3 regions of the Stenotrophomonas sp. YJH_SMC_79 genome follow, and region 3 is predicted to be linked to each of the others. Evidence: predicted binding sites of a transcription regulator. Region 3 holds the regulator's gene; each other region holds the start of a gene.

Region 1 (5,518 bases), 900 kb from region 3:
GATTCCACGCTCCCTGCTGGTGCTGCTTGCGGTTGCCGCCGGTGCCAGCGTTGCCAATGTCTATTACGCACAACCGCTGCTGGATCGGCTGGCGCAGGCCTTTGCCTTGGAGCGGGCAGTAGCCGGTGCGGTGCTGGCCGCGACCCAGGCCGGCAGCGTGCTGGCATTAATCGGATTGCTGCCGCTGGCTGATCGCGGTGATCGGCGGCGCCTGCTGCGGCTGCAGTTGGCGGCACTGGTGGTGGCTCTGCTGTGGCTGGCGGCGGCACGCACGGCCAGCTGGCTGTTGTCGGGCATGCTGCTGGCCGGGCTGTTGGGCACCGCGCTGACCCAGGGCTTGATCGCCTACACGGCAGCGATGGCCCCGGCCACGCAGCGCGGGCGCGTGGTGGGGGTGGTGCAGGGCGGGGTGTTCATCGGGCTGCTGCTGGCGCGGGTGCTGTCCGGCACGGTGGCGGCCATCGCCGGCTGGCAAGCGGTCTACCTGTTGTCGGCAGCGGTGATGGCGGCCCTGTCCATACTGCTGTGGCGGCGCCTGCCGGCCGTGCCGATACCGGCGTTGCCGCCACGTTGGGGCGAACTGCTGGGCTCGATGCTGGGCATGCTGCGCGAGGACCGAACGCTGCGCGAGCGCGGGCCGCTGGCGTTGCTGCTGTTTGCGGGGCTCAACGTGTTCTGGGCCGCCGCCCCGTTGCCGCTGTCGGCACCGCCGCTGCACTGGTCCACCGCGGCCATCGGTGCGCTGGGCCTGGCCGGGGTGGTGGGTGCATTGATGGCAGCGCGGGTCGGGCACTGGATGGACTGCGGTTTTGCCGATCGGGTCAGTCTTGGCGCGTTGCTGCTGATGCTGGTCGCGTGGTGGCCGCTGCTGGGCCTGCCGCAGTCGCTGTCGTTGCTGCTGCTGGGTGTGATCGTGCTCGATCTGGGTGGGCAGGCGCTGCATGTATCGAACCAGGCGCTGCTGCTGGGCGCGCCGGGTGAGCAGCATGGACGCCTGGTGGCCTTGTACATGCTGTTCTATGCCGTGGGTAGCGGTGCCGGTGCGGCGGCTGGGCCCTGGATGCAGGCCCGGCATGGCTGGCCTGCGGTGTGCCTGCTGGGCGCCGGCATCGCGGTGCTCGCGCTGCTGTGGTGGGCGGCGTGGCGGGTGGTGGCGGTGAAAGCAGCAGCTGGCGGCCGTATTGGTCGAGCCGGCTGTCGGTAGAGGCGACTGTCAGTCGACTGCTCTTCGCCCCGCGTGCGAAAAATCCCGCGCTGCGCGCGATAGTCGACCAGCGGTCGACTCTACCTGTCCTGTCGTCATCGCTGCAGTGCACGCCGTCCCGGGGCTTCCTGCAGGTCCGCGCTGGCCACCACCACGCGGTTGCGGCCGCTGCGCTTGGCCTCGTACATCGCGGCGTCGGCACGTGCCATCAGCCGCTCGTAATCCGGATGACCATCGTGACCGGCCACGCCGATGCTGGCGGTCAGCTCCAGCACCTGGCCATTGGCCAGTGCTACCGGCGACTGTGCGATCTGCCGGCGCAGGCTCTCGGCGATCACCGCGGCCTGTGATTCGCTGGCCGCGACCAGCACCACCACGAACTCCTCGCCGCCATAGCGGAACAGGTAATCACTGCCGCGGGTCAGCTGGCCGAGCAGGCCGGCGACGTGCTGCAACGCGCGGTCGCCGGCATCGTGGCCGTGGCCGTCGTTGATTGCCTTGAAATGATCCAGGTCGAGCAGCAGCAGCGAGAACGGCGTGCGGTTGCGTGTGGCCAGCTCGATTTCCCGGCGCAGCACGGTGGGCAGGAAGCGGCGGTTGAGCAGGTTGGTCAGCGCGTCGCTGCCGGCATCCAGTTCGCCGATGCGTTCGAACAGCAGCGTCATCAGGGTACGGATGCTGGCCAGGTCCTCGCGGATCGACGGCAGGGCTGCCAGGCGTTGCGCAGGGTCATCGTCCGTGGCGCGCTGCAGGCATCCGTCGATGCGGGCCATCAGCCGGCCGACCTGCTGGGTCTCGCTGCTTTCGCCAAAGCTGGGAATACCCTTGTGGGTGAACCACAGGCCGAATTCGGAGGTGGCCAGGCTGGCGCTGTCGCTTCCCTGCATATGGCCGGCCAACGCGTAGAGGAGGGCGTTTTCCCAGTCCAGCAGCAGTGCACGCTGGCGCTCGCGTTCGGTGCTGACGTTCTGCACCAGCGAGAACAGCCGGTATGCCGCGTCGGCGCGGCTGGAGCGCTCGCGCGCATGGGTGTAGGCGAGGGTCATGCCTTCCATGGCGATGTCCATGATCGCACTGAGGCAGTCGATGGCGGCGAATGCGGTGGCACTGTCGGGCGCGTCGTCACGCAGGCGCACGAACAGCGCGTGCTTGAGCACGCGCGCGCCGCGGGTGACCAGGTCGACGGGAATACCGACCCGTGCATGCACATCGCCGATCACCCGTTGCGAGGCAACGGTGGCGACGACGCCGGCGGCGTCGGTGGTCAGCAGCTGCACCAGCCAGCGCTGCATGGCCGGCTGCAGGCGCTGCTTGACCTGGTCATGGGACAGGAAGCGGCGTGCACGCGCGTCCTGCAGCAGCACTTCGTAGAAGCGTTGGGCCAGCGCCGGTGGGGCATCGGCGGCAGCGGCATGCAGCAGCGCGGTAGCGGCTGGGCCGGCCTGCTGCAGGCACAGCTGCCACGCCTCGGCCAGCGGCTGGCTGGCATCGTCCAGTTGGGGTGTTTCCACGTCGATCTCTGACTGCGTACGACAAACCACGGGTATCGGCCGCGGAGGCGTGCGGTTGATGGCGGGTTAGCCGGCCAGTTTACGCGCCGTGCAGGGTTGCACGGTGCGCAAACCACATCGGCGCCGCTGCGGCAATGAGTGAACGCATTTGAGAATCAATCGCATTGGTGGGAGAATGCGCGCACGGAACGGGCTGCAGGTGCCTGCAGCACTGCTCCGCCTCCCCCTCGTCGCTGCCTCAAGCCCTTTGCCAGAGGCCCCGTAGCCCTGCCAGAAGGTCCTGATCATGTCTCCTGCCGTTGTCCTATCGCCGCGCCCGCTGGCGCTTGCTGTTGCCGCCCTGCTGGCCGGCAGTGCCCTGACCGCCCAGGCCGAAACCGACGCTACCGATATCGACACGGTGCACGTCACCGCCTCGCAGATCGCGCGCCAGGCACTGGGTACCTCGACCATCACCGCCGAGGACATCGCCCGGCGCCCGCCAGCCAATGACATCGCCGAGCTGCTGCGGACCATGCCCGGCGTCAACCTGACCGGCAACAGTGCCTCGGGCCAGTACGGCAACAACCGCCAGATCGATCTGCGTGGCATGGGCCCGGAAAACACCCTGATCCTGGTCGATGGCAAGCGCATCGGCGCACGCGATGCCGTGCGCATGGGGCGCAGCGGTGAGCGCAATACCCGCGGTGACACCAACTGGGTGCCGGCGGAAATGATCGAGCGCATCGAAGTGCTGCGCGGCCCGGCGGCGGCACGCTATGGCTCCGGTGCTTCTGGCGGCGTGGTCAACATCATCACCAAGCGCCCGACCGGCGACCTGACCGGTGCGGTCGACCTGTACGGCCTGGTGCCCGAGCACAGCGCCGAAGGCGGCAGCGAGCGCGTCGGCCTGCAGTTGAGCGGGCCGATGACCGACACCCTGTCGTTCCGCCTGTACGGCAATCTCAACAAGACCGACGCCGATTCGCTGGAACTCAACCGTGACTTCGCGACGAATCCGAACGCGGTGCCGCCGGCCGGCCGCGAGGGCGTCAAGAACCGCGATGTCAACGCGCTGCTGCGCTGGGACGTGACCGCCAACCAGGTGGTGGAGTTCGAAGCCGGCACCAGCCGCCAGGGCAACATCTACGCCGGCGACCGTGCGGTCAGCACCACCGGCACTTCGACCGGCATCGATCTGGCCGCCCTGGCCGACAACAAGGCGGAAACCAACCGCATGTACCGCAACACCGGCGCGATCACCCATCGTGGCCGCTGGGGCGACGTGACCTCGCGGGTGACCGCCGCGGTGGAAGCGGTGAACAACTCGCGCATCAACGAAGGCCTGGCCGGTGGCCCGGAAGGCAGCTTCAACGGTACCGACTGGTCGACCTCGCGCCTGCGCAACTACCAGCTGGATGGCGAAGTGAGTTTCCCGACCACGCTGGGCGGCGCCGAGAACATCTGGACGCTGGGCTTCGAGTACCTGGACAGCCGCCTGACCGACCCGTATTCGATGAGCCAGTCCAGTACCAGCGGCGGCGGCATCCCGGGGCTGTCGGCCGATCGCGCACGCGGCAAGTCCGACGCGCAGACCACGGCCGTGTTCGTGGAAGACAACATCTACCTGGGTGAGCGCTGGATCGTTACCCCGGGCCTGCGCTTCGACCACCACAGCCAGTTCGGCAACAACACCAGCCCCAGCCTCAATGCGCAGTTCCGCATCAACAGCGACTGGGTGGTAAAGGGCGGCATCGCCCGCGCGTTCAAGGCGCCGAACCTGTACCAGTCGAATCCGGACTATCTGTACTACACCCGTGGCAATGGCTGCCCGAATGCACTGCCAAGCCTGGGCGCCGGCTGCTACATGCGCGGCAACGCGGACCTGAAGGCGGAAACCAGCCTGAACAAGGAACTGGGCATCGAGTGGGCACCGCAGAGCGGCTGGCAGGCGTCGTTGACCTACTTCCACAACGACTACAAGGACAAGATCCAGGCCGGCTACACCCAGATCGGCCTGACTGCCGACACCAGGGGCCGCATCTTCCGCTGGGAGAACGCACCGAAGGCGATCGTGCAGGGGCTTGAAGGCAACCTGGTGATCCCGTTGCTGGGCGAGCAGGGCAACCGCCTGAAGTGGAGCAACAACTTCACCTACATGGTGGAAAACGAGAACAAGAGCACCGGCCAGCCGCTGTCGGTGATTCCGAAGTACACCGTCAACACGATGCTGGACTGGCAGGCCACCGACAAGCTGTCGCTGCTGCTGACCGGCACGTTCTACGGCAAGCAGAAGCCGGCCACCACCAACATCAACAATGATCCGCGCTGCACCGGTACCTGCGATCCGTCGCTCGCGCTGCAGGACCGTGGTGCGTACAACATCTGGGGCGTGAGCGCGCGCTACAAGGTGACCGAGACGGTCAGCTTCGGTTTCGGCGTCAACAACCTGGCCGACAAGCGCCTGTTCCGCGAGGCCAACAGCAGCGATGCCGGCGCGGCAACCTACAACGAGCCGGGCCGCGCGTACTGGGCCAGCCTGCGTTTCGGGTTCTGATCCGATGAGAACTGCGCCGGGGCGTTCCCCGGCGCAGCCTGGGGGTTACTTCACCTGCCGGCAATCGCGCAGGTGGACGCCACCGGTGTCCATCTTGTCGACCACGCCTTCCAGTTTCACCCAGTCGTTCTCGCGCAGGGTGGCGCCCAGTGCCATCTGATCCGGGGCCAGCGCACAGTGCACGGTGAAGTTGGCGTTGTTGTCGTCGTTCGACTGGCGCCCGCCGATGCCACCGATGCCCTTCATCCTGGTGACCAGATAGCCCAC
Region 2 (5,518 bases), on a different contig from region 3:
GCCTGTTCTTCCATCGCACGCGCGGCGGCACTGGCTTCTTCCACCAGTGCGGCATTCTGCTGGGTGGTCTCATCCATCTGCACCACGGTCTGGTTGACCTGTTCGATGCCGGCGGACTGTTCGCGCGACGCGGCCGAGATCTCGGCCATGATCTCGTTGACCCGTCCCACCTGGCCGACGATGGCCTGCATGGTACGGCCCGCACCGTGCACCAGCTGCGCACCGGCACCGACCTGCGCCACCGATGCGTCGATCAGTTCCTTGATCTCCTTCGCTGCGCCCGCCGAGCGTTGCGCCAGCGCGCGCACCTCGCTGGCGACCACAGCGAAGCCACGGCCCTGCTCACCTGCCCGCGCCGCTTCCACCGCCGCGTTCAACGCCAGGATGTTGGTCTGGAAGGCGATGCCGTCGATCACCGAAATGATCTCGGCGATGCGCTGCGACGATGCCTCGATCTGCTCCATGGTCTGCACCACCTGGTTGACCACCTCCCCGCCCTCGCTGGCAACGCCAGCGGCGGAACCGGCGAGGGTATTGGCCTGCAGCGCGTGGTCGGCGTTCTGGCGCACGGTGGAGGTCAGCTCCTCCATCGAAGCGGCAGTCTCTTCCAGGTTGGCGGCCTGCTGCTCGGTACGACGCGAGAGATCGCTGTTGCCCGCAGCGATCTCTCCCGCCGCCAGGCGGATGCTGGCGGCCGACTGCTGGATCTGCCCGACAATCTGGGTCAACTGCTGCACGGTGCTGTTGGCATCGTCGCGCATCACCGCGAACACGCCATGGAAATCACCACGCATGCGTGCGCTGAGGTCGCCGGCGGCAATCGCGCGAAGCAGCGTCGACAGCTCGGCCAGGTTGTGATCGCTGACCTGCATCATGATGTTGAGGGTCTCCACCATGCGGCGGAAATCGTGGTCGAAGCGCTCGGCATCGCCGCGTACGGCGAAGTCGCCGGCCGCCGCGGCGGCAGCCAGCTGCTGGATCTGCTCGTTGATCGCGGCCAGGTTGATCTTGGTGGTGGCCATTGCAGCGGTGAACACCGCCTTCTCGCCCGGCAGCGCTTCCATGTCCACGCTGAGGTCACCCACCGCGTAACGCTGCATCACCTCGACCAGGCGCTGGGTGACCGCATTGCTGGAGGCCACCAGCTGGTTGCTGTCGGCCACCATGCGGCCGTACTCGCCGGGGAAGGCAGTAGCGTCCATGCGGTAGCTCAGCTCGCCGGCATCGTGGCGGCGCGCCATTTCCGCCTGCGCGGCCATCACCGCCTGCAGCTGTCCGCGCATGCCCTGCATCGCCTCCAGCAGGCGGCCCACTTCATCGTTGCTGCGCGCAGGCAAGGTGCTGTCGAGCTTGCCGGCGGCAACGTCACCCGCCACTCGCACCGCTTCGGCCAACGGGCGGATCGCCAGGCGGCGCAGCAGCACGTAGACGCCTGCGCTGAGGGTCAGCGCGGCCACCACGCCAACCAGCAACGTCAGCCACAGCAGCTGGCGCGCCTCGGCGACGATCACCGCATGCGGCATCACCACGCCCAGTGCGAAGCGCTGCGGGGCATTGCCTACGCGCAGCGGCACGTACACGCGCACATTGCCGGCCGCGTCCGGGGTGAAAGCCTCGAACCTGCGGTCGGCGGCGATGTCGGCCAGCATGCTGCGGGTCAATGCATCGCTGCGCGGCTTGCCGATCTCGGCAGCGTTCGCCGAGGCGAGCACCACGCCGTTCGGTGAGAGCAGTTCGACGCGACCTGCGCCCATCGGCTTCAGCGTGGCAAGGTGCTTCTGCAGCGCCGCCAGCGAGAAGTCGACGGTGAATACACCGAGGAACGTGCCGTTTTCGATGATCGGCGAGCTCAACGTGCTCATCAGCACCTGCTGGCCGGCGATGTCGTAGGCATAGGGTTCACTGACCTTGGGCAGCTTGTCGCGGCTGGGCACCACGTACCAGTCGGCCGAACCGTCGGCGGCTTCGGTGTAGTCGGTCATGGTCGACTGCTGTGGCTTGCCGTCATGCCAGGCCCAGTAGCTCATGTAGCGGCCGCTGGCATCGTGCATCTCGGTATTGGCGAATTCGGCATCCTTGCCATCGAAGGTATCGGCCTCCCACATGGTGCTCTTGCCCAGCCATTCCGGGTGGGTACGCAGCTGCTCACCGAGCACGGCCGCCAGGCTGGCGCGATCAGGCACGTCCCCCCGCGCACGCTGGGCGAGCACGGCTTCGACCATGGCATCGTTGCTGGCGAACGCCGTGCCCAGGTCGGCGGCGACCTGGCGCGCTTCGGCGTTGGCCTCGCTGGTCATGGTCTGGCGCGAGGCATCGATCAGGCTGGCACTGGCCTGGCGATAGATCAGGAACGCCGTCAGGCCGAAGCACAGCAGCGCGATGACGGCGGTGCCCAGCATCAGCTTGTGGGCGATGCTGCCCGGACGGCGGGCAGCGGCGGAACGGGAAGAAGGCATGGAGGGGTCCGCAAGGCAGTTCAGGACGACCGGCACCGCGAGGGCACCGCGCAGGCGCGCGATCCATCGCGCAGGCCACCGGCCGCCGGGACCCGCCCGGCGCAGGAAGCGCACCGGGTTAGCGGCCGCCTGCCAACGAGGTTGAGGCGACCGCACGACACATTCCTGAATGCACTCAGGGACGGGACAGGAACCCGCCCCGGCGCCCCCTATTCGGCCACCCGATCCTTGATCCACTCCGCGCGCGGCAACACCTCGATGCTGCCTGCGGCGTACTGCTGCAGCACAGCGTCCGGCCCGAAACGCGGCTGCCATCCCAGCTCCCTGCGAATGCGGGCGCTGTCATAGACGCGGTCGACGCTCAGCGGCAACGGCCAGCCACGGCGCTCGAACTCGGCCAGCAGCTGCGGTACGCGCCGGGCCAGTACGTTGCGTGGCTGGGTGGCCAGTTCCAGGCAATCCTCGCGCCGGAACGGGGTCGCTGCGCAGGCGATGTAGCGGGCGAAGGCCGGCCCCTCATCCAGCAGCAGCGCGGCATGGGCACTGGCCACGTCACGGGCGTCGATCCCACGATGCAACCGGAACATCGCCATCCGTTCCGGCGGCTCCGGGAAGCAGCGCCCCATCCGCAGCACGCGCACGCCGAAGTCCGGTGCGGCCGCAGCTTCAGCCAGGGCCTCGGCCTGCAGCTTGCTGCGGTGATAGATCGTTCGCGGCAACGGCTCGGTATCCTCATCGATCCAGCGGCATCCTCCTGCCACCACTGCGTGGCCGTACAGCGCGGTGGTACTGGTCAACACGAACCGCCGTGCACCTGCCTCCCGCGCCGCCTGCAGCAGGTGCGCAGTCGCGTCCACATTGATCTGCTGGAACACCGCGTCCGGTACCAGGCCAACGTGCGGCGCATGCAGGGCTGCGGTATGGATGACCGCGTCGACGCCCTGCACCGCGCGCACGACGGCTTGATGATCGGTGACATCGGCAATGATGCGCGTGGTGGCGAACGGGCTGCGGTCCAGACCAACCACTTCATGGGCAGCCGCCAACGCGCCGAAGATCGCGCGCCCGATCCGCCCGGAACTGCCGGTCAACAGAATCTTCATTGAGTCCATTCACTCGAAGCGCCCGGGAACTACCGGGATGCTTCGATTCTAGGCATGCAACGGCGCATCTGCGATAGGACAACCGCGCAACCGTGCGTTCATCTTGACGACTTCGGCGGAGCCAGCAGTTGGCGCGCGATGAACAGCGGGTCGTCGCCGCCTGCCACGTCAGGCGCGACACCGGTCCGTTCCCAGTTTTCACCGGTGCGCAGATTGATCGGTTGCCGATCCGGAATGCTGATCTGATAGCCATCGGGCAGCAGCACAGGATCATCGAACATATGTGCGGCACCACCACTGCGGCCGCCGACGATGCGCGCACGTCCCAGGGCCTGCAGCGAATACGCGACGAACTCGGCCGCCGAGCCGGTGCGGCGGTCGATCAGTATCACCAGCGGCTTCAGGTACAGCGGAAGGCTCGCTGGCGGCAGCGGCACCGGGGTACGCCGGCCACGTTGCTCCAGCGCCTGCACTGCAGTGACACCTGGCTCCAGCAGGGTCCGCACCAGCAGGTCGGCGCTGCCATCATCACCGCCCCCGTTCTGGCGCAGATCCAGCACCAGACCCTGGGTGTCGGCCAGCAGGGTGAACGCTGCCGCCAGCCTGGGCCTTGCCAGATCGAGCGGATAGAAGGTGCTCAGGCGCAGGTAACCGAGATTGCCTTCCAGCACCCGCACCTCGCGCACGCCCGCACCATTGCTGCGTGCATCCGCACGCCAGGCCATCAGCCAATCGTCCTGGCCGGCGCCGGCCTCCACCCGTTCCACATGGAAGTGGCCGTCGAACACGTCCAGATCCTGGTTCAGGCGCGCACTGAAGCCCTTCGGGTCCGTGCAGCTGTCCACATAGCGCTGCTGGGTGGACCAGCCACGCACCGCATCGGCGATGCGTGCGCCTTCGGCCACGTCCAGGTAGTGCGCCTCTATTGCCGCAGCCGCCTGCAGCACTGTGTCCTGGCCCGGGCAGGACGCTGCCAGCAGCGTGCCCAGCATCCACGAAACCACCATGACTGCCCCCGCATTGATGATATGTAAGCGCTTATATATCATTGTGGGCATGGATCTCCAACTTGCCAGCCTGGGCACCCTGCTGCGCGCCCTGCTCGATCAGCTCGACCCGGCGGTCGAGCAGGCCTATCGCGACCTGCAGCTGGACTTCCGGCCGCGCTACACCCCCGTGCTGCACACGCTGATGGCGCAGGGCCCCTGCCGCATCAAGGATCTGGCGCTGGCCTGCGGACTCAGCCATTCGGCACTCAGCCAGACGGTGGCCGCGATGGTGCGCGACGGCTGGCTGCACGCCGTCATCGGCGAAGACAGCCGCGAGCGCATCCTGCAGCTGAGCCCGCACGCACTGCAGGCACTGCCGGTGCTGCAGGCGCAATGGCAGGCCACCGCACGCGCCGCACGCAGCCTCGATGCGGATCTCGGCCAGTCGCTGGAACAGGTGCTGCGCGAGGCTCTGCAGGTTCTGGAGCAGCGGCCATTCGCGCAACGACTGCGCGACGCCCGCCGGCGCTGACACTGCGCCGTCGCCGATGTGTCGCCTCTTCGAGGACGGCAACTCCCGCTGCGTTCGCCTGAATGGCCACGTCATCGACCGCGTGCGCACATGGCGTGAAGGCCACGGCGAGGATGGCGACCTGGACTTAGCACGCGTTGGCCAAGCATGGGCGCTGCCGTTGACGACGGCGCCGACCCTGCAGCAGGAGACGTCCCATGACCGACCAGAATCACCGCTCCAACCGGGGCTTCGCCTCGATGGACCAGGACAAACAGCGCGCGATCGCCGCCAAGGGCGGGCGCGCGGCACATGCCTCCGGCAATGCGCACGAATTCAGCCCTGACGAAGCGCGTGCTGCAGGCCGCAAGGGCGGCGAAGCGATCAGCCGCGACCGGCAGCACATGGCCGCGATCGGACGCGAAGGTGGGCACGCACGCCACGCCAATGCACGCCAGC
Region 3 (5,518 bases):
TGGCCCGCGACGTGGCCATGCAGATTCCGCTGGAGACCGAAGCCCACCGTGGTCGCGGCCTGATGCTGGGGCTGATCTCGCGCAAGCTGCCGATCGCCCCGGTCGACCCGCTGGAAGAAGGCGGCGTGATCGCCCTGGTCGGCCCGACTGGCGCCGGCAAGACCACCACCATCGCCAAGCTGGCCTCGCGCTTCGCCGAGAAACACGCGCCGCGTGACGTCGCCCTGGTGACCACCGACACCACCCGCATCGGTGCCCGCGAACAGCTGTACGGCTACGGCCGCCAGCTCGGCATCGCGGTGCACGAGGCCAACAGCGGCACCGACCTGGACCAGCTGCTGGAACGCCTGAAGGACTACAAGCTGGTACTGATCGACACCGCCGGCCTGGGCCCGCGCGACCGCGCACTGGCCGCCCAGCTGCAGTGGCTGCGTGCCGCCCGCCAGGTGCGCACCCTGCTGGTGCTGCCGGCCAACACCAGCTTCGGCGACATGGACGAGGTGGTCCGCCGCTTCGGCGCCGCCAACCTGCAGGGCCTGGTGCTGAGCAAGCTGGACGAGACCGGCCGCTTCGGCAACGCCCTGTCGGTGGCCGTGGACCACGCCCTGCCGATCACCTGGGTGACCGATGGCCAGGACGTTCCGGACGACCTGCATCGGGCCAGTGCAGCCAATCTTGTACTTCGCCTTGAAGATTTGCGCCGAGCGGCCGATATGCCCTGCAACCCGGAGTTGAACCATGCCGTCGCGTGAGTACGCCAAGCTGACCAAGACCTTCCCGCTGTCGGCGACCCGCAGCGAGCCGCTCGGCCCTGTGCGCACCATTGCCGTGACCGGCGGCAAGGGCGGCGTGGGCAAGACGAATGTGTCCGCGAACCTGGCCGTGGCACTGGCCGGCATGGGCAAGCGCACGCTGCTGCTGGACGCCGACCTTGGCCTGGCCAACATCGACGTGATCCTGGGGCTGAACCCCACCTTTACGCTGGCCGACCTGGTCGCCGGTCGCTGCTCGCTGGACGACGTCATCGTCGAAGGCCCGAACGGCGTGCTGGTGGTGCCGGCCGCATCCGGCCGCCGGCACATGGCCGAGCTGGCCCCGGCCGAGCACGTCGGCCTGGTCAACGTGTTCTCCGAGCTGGAACGTGAACTGGACATCATGGTGGTCGACACCGCCGCGGGCATCACCGACGGCGTACTGACCTTCTGCCAGGCCGCGCAGGACACCGTGGTGGTGGTCTGTGACGAACCGGCTTCGATCACCGACGCCTATGCGCTGATCAAGGTGCTCTCGCGCGAGCGCGGCGTGGACCGCATCCAGGTGGTGGCCAACATGGTGCGCGACCCGAACGAGGGCCGCGTGCTGTACGAAAAGCTGACCCGCGTCTGCGAGAAGTTCCTCGCCGATGTCTCGCTGAACTACCTGGGCTGCGTGCCGCAGGATGACTGGCTGCGCCTGTCGGTGCAGCGCCAGCAGCCGGTGGTGAAGGCCTATCCGTCCAGCCCGGCCGCGCTGGCGATCACCGAGATCGCGCGCCGCACCGCACGCTGGCAGGCGCCGACCGAACCGCGTGGCGGCGTCGAGTTCTTCCTCGAGCGCATCCTCAAGCAGCGCGGGGTGGCCGCATGAAAGGCGCAGCCCAGTACCGGGAGGTCCAGCGCTCGGCGGCCAACGAGGTCATCGCCCAGCACTCGGACCTGGTGCGGCGCATCGCCCACCACCTGGCTGCGCGGTTGCCGGCCAGCGTTGAAGTGGACGACCTGATCCAGGCCGGCATGATGGGCCTGATCGAAGCCTCGCGCAGCTACGACGCCGACCAGGGCGCCTCGTTCGAAACCTATGCCTCGATCCGCATCCGCGGTTCGATGATCGACGAGATCCGCCGTGGCGACTGGGTGCCGCGCTCGGTGCACCGGCGTGCCCGCGATGCCGCCGCCACCATCCGTCGCCTGGAACAGAGCAGTGGCCGCGCCGCCAGCGCCACCGAAGTGGCCGCCGCGATGGAGATGCCGCTGCCCGAATACCTGCGGTTGATGGAAGACGCCGCACGCGGCCAGGTGCTGAGCCTGGAGTCGCGCATCGAGGACCAGGGCGAGCTGGACACCGTCGCCCAGGGCGGCCCGACCCCGCAGCAGGTGCTGGAGCGCGGCGAGTTCGGCCGCGAGCTGGGCAAGGCCATCGGCCACCTGCCCGAGCGCGAACAGCTGGTGCTCTCGCTCTATTACGAGCAGGAACTGAACCTGAAGGAGATCGGCGCGGTGCTCGGCGTGAGCGAGTCGCGGGTCTGCCAGATCCACGGCCAGGCGGTACTGCGCCTGCGGGGCCGATTGAAAATCTTCGAGGCCGCCGACGCCGGCCTGGAAGAATGAACATGCCCGAGGCGGCTGCCCCCGGCCGCCCGGAATGAACAACAAAGGAACTCTGCTTTGAACAAGAACATGCGCATCCTGATCGTCGACGACTTCTCGACCATGCGTCGAATCGTCAAGAACCTGCTGGGCGATCTGGGCTTCACCAACACCGCCGAAGCCGAGGACGGGCATGCCGCGCTGTCGCTGCTGCAGAGCCAGCCGTTCGATTTCGTGGTCACCGACTGGAACATGCCGGTGATGACCGGCATCGAACTGCTGAAGGCGATCCGCGCCGATGCCAAGCTGAAGACCCTCCCGGTGCTGATGGTCACCGCCGAAGCCAAGCGCGAGCAGATCATCGAAGCCGCCCAGAACGGCGTGAACGGCTACATCATCAAGCCGTTCACCGCGCAGACGCTGGAAGAGAAGCTCGGCAAGATCTTCGAACGCCTGGCGGCCAGCGCCTGATGGATACCACGGTCGACAAGAACGCCCTCGCCCTGCGCCTGCAGGAAGCCCTGGACGCCCTGGAGTCCGGTGACGAAGCCGCCTGGCGGCAACGCATCGACGGACTGGTCGCGCTGCGTACGCAGCCGATGATGAGCGGCCTCTCGCGGCTGGCCCGCGAGCTGGGACAGGCACTGGGTGAACTGCCGACCGTACCCAGCGAGGCCGGTGAGCTGGACGACGCCTGCGCACGCCTTGACCACGTGGTGGCGATGACCGAACAGGCCACGCACCGCACCCTGGACCTGGCCGAGGAATGCCGCAGCCTGACCGAACAACTGCGCGCCGAAGGCCTGCAGCCGGGCCAGGACACGCAGCTCGAGCGCATCCGCCACAACCTGACCGAGATCGCCCTGACCCAGAGCTACCAGGACCTGACCGGGCAGATCATCCGTCGCGTGGTCGGCATCGTCCGCCGCGTGCACGAGGGCTTTGGCGCACTCGGCCTGCCGCCGGAACAGCATCGCACCGATCCGGAACTGGCCGGGCCGGCACTGAAGGGACTGGACCGCCACGCGGTCTCGCAGAACGACGCCGACGACCTGTTGTCGGATCTGGGGCTGTAAGCATGAGCGCGGTATCCGACGACATCACTGCCGATTTCATCATCGAGGCCCAGGAAATCCTGGATCGCCTGGGCGAACAGCTGGTGTCGCTGGAGCAGGCACCGCAGGACACCGAGCAACTCAACGCGGTGTTCCGCGGCTACCACACGCTCAAGGGCGGCGCCGGCTTCCTTGGCGTCACCGCCATGGTCGAGCTGTGCCACGCCGCTGAAGAAGCCCTGGGCATCGCGCGTGCCGGGCAGGCGGTACTGCAGGCCCACCACTTCGACGCCGCCCAGCAGTCGCTGGACTACCTGCAGTCGATGCTGGACGCCGTGTCCTCCGGTACCGAGCCGGGCTATGCGCCGCCGGACCTGATCGCGCAGTTCGACATGCACGGTGGCACTGCCGCGCCGGTCGCTGCGGCCGCGCCTGCGGCAGGCGGCAGCGATCTGATCACCGACGACGAATTCGAGGCCCTGCTCGATCAGCTGCACGGCGGCAACGCGCCGACTGCGGTCGCGCCAGCGAAGAAGGCCGACGACGGCCTGATCAGCGAAGACGAGTTCGAAGCCCTGCTGGACCAGCTGCACGGCGGTGCTGCGCCAGGCGCGAAGCCTGCTGCCGCCATCGCGGCGGCACCCGCCGCAGCACCGCGCCCGGCACCTGTCCCGGCGCCCGCAGCCAAGCCAGCGGCCAAGCCGATGGCCGAGGCCGAGCACACCGTGCGCGTGGACACCAAGCGCCTGGATGCGATCGTCAACCTGATCGGCGAACTGGTGCTTTCCCGCAACCGCCTGAAGACCCTCCGTGCACGCCTGCGCGACGAGGAGCTGGATCGCGCCGTATCGACGCTGGACATCGCCACTGCGCGCCTGCAGTCGGCCGTGATGCGTACCCGCATGCAGCCGGTGGGCAAAGTGTTCTCGCGCTTCCCCAAGGTCGCCCGCGACGTCGCCCGCTCGCTGAAGAAGGAAGTGGACCTTGAGCTGGTCGGTGCCGAGACCGAGCTCGACCGCAACCTGGTCGAAGCGCTGGCCGACCCGCTGGTGCACCTGGTCCGCAACGCCATCGACCACGGCGTGGAAATGCCCGACCTGCGTGAAGCACAGGGCAAGCCGCGGATGGGCCATGTGCGCCTGTCCGCCCAGCAGGAAGGTGACTACGTCAGCATCGAGGTGCAGGACGATGGCGCCGGCATCGACCCCGAGAAGCTGCGTGCCAAGGCGCGCGAGAAGGGCCTGATCGACCCGGAGGCCGCTGCCCGCCTGAGCAGCGAGGAATGCCTGCATCTCGTGTTCCTGCCCGGCTTCTCGACCAAGCAGCAGGTCACCGATATTTCCGGTCGTGGCGTGGGCATGGACGTGGTGCAGTCGCGCATCCGCGAACTGAGCGGCCAGATCCAGATCCAGTCGGAACTGGGGCGTGGCAGCCGCTTCCTGATCCGCGTGCCACTCACCCTCGCGATCCTGCCGACCCTGCTGGTGCAGGCCGGCGAGGACGTCTACGCGCTACCGCTGGCACGCGTGATGGAAGTGCTTCACGCGCCGCGCACCTCGCTGGGCTGGTTCGATGGCCGCGCCGTGCTCGATCGCCGCTCGCACACCCTGCCGCTGGTCGACCTGCGCCAGTGGCTGGATGTGACGCCCGCCGCGTCGACCCTGCTGACCATCGTGGTGCTGCAGGCCGGTGAAGCGCGCTTCGGACTGGTCGTGGACCAGGTGCGCGGGCGCGAGGAAGTGGTCATCAAGCCACTGCCCAAAGCCCTGCGCGGCCTGCGCGGTTATGCCGGTGCAACCTTGATCGGCGATGGTCGCATGGCACTGATCCTGGACGTGGACGGCATACGCTGAAACCCCGCCGGGCATGGCCCAGCGACCCGAAAACTGTGACTACCGTCTGTACGCGCTCTCCCGGTGTCTCAAGTCCCATTCATACAAGCCGATACCGGAACCATGGATAGACTCAGCCTCATTGGACTCTTTCTCGCCCTGGCCTCGCTGGTCGGTGGCAGCATCCTCAAGGGCGCCGGCCTGGCGTCGTTGTGGTCGCCTGCGGCGTTCGTGATCGTCATCGTCGGCACCGTCGCCGCGATCCTGCTGCATACCTCGCCGGCGG

Evidence for each region. Region 3 encodes FliA, which starts transcription of late flagellar genes. Its sites were predicted from a motif close to TAAAGTTTNNCNNNCNNNGGCCGATAA; they were not measured.
Region 1: AC5P57_RS02380 (GGDEF domain-containing protein) is a predicted target of FliA. The motif match lies at 2,748-2,774, and genes of this name have one in related genera.
Region 2: AC5P57_RS13825 (methyl-accepting chemotaxis protein) is a predicted target of FliA. The motif match lies at 2,575-2,601, and genes of this name have one in related genera.

What each region holds. Positions count from the first base shown of each region.
Region 1 is NZ_JCAFRK010000001.1:479,691-485,208, forward strand. Features, by position in the region: gene AC5P57_RS02375 (MFS transporter) at 1-1,204, shown strand, start outside; gene AC5P57_RS02380 (GGDEF domain-containing protein) at 1,300-2,715, opposite strand; gene AC5P57_RS02385 (TonB-dependent siderophore receptor) at 3,002-5,251, shown strand; gene AC5P57_RS02390 (hypothetical protein) at 5,297-5,518, opposite strand, start outside.
Region 2 is NZ_JCAFRK010000003.1:596,766-602,283, reverse strand. Features, by position in the region: gene AC5P57_RS13825 (methyl-accepting chemotaxis protein) at 1-2,456, opposite strand, end outside; gene AC5P57_RS13820 (NAD-dependent epimerase/dehydratase family protein) at 2,666-3,559, opposite strand; gene AC5P57_RS13815 (S41 family peptidase) at 3,658-4,566, opposite strand; gene AC5P57_RS13810 (MarR family winged helix-turn-helix transcriptional regulator) at 4,616-5,080, shown strand; gene AC5P57_RS13805 (KGG domain-containing protein) at 5,278-5,518, shown strand, end outside.
Region 3 is NZ_JCAFRK010000001.1:1,376,748-1,382,265, reverse strand. Features, by position in the region: gene flhF (flagellar biosynthesis GTPase FlhF) at 1-752, shown strand, start outside; gene AC5P57_RS06755 (MinD/ParA family ATP-binding protein) at 739-1,626, shown strand; gene AC5P57_RS06750 (RNA polymerase sigma factor FliA) at 1,623-2,366, shown strand; gene cheY (chemotaxis response regulator CheY) at 2,424-2,816, shown strand; gene AC5P57_RS06740 (protein phosphatase CheZ) at 2,816-3,421, shown strand; gene AC5P57_RS06735 (chemotaxis protein CheA) at 3,424-5,253, shown strand; gene AC5P57_RS06730 (flagellar motor protein) at 5,356-5,518, shown strand, end outside.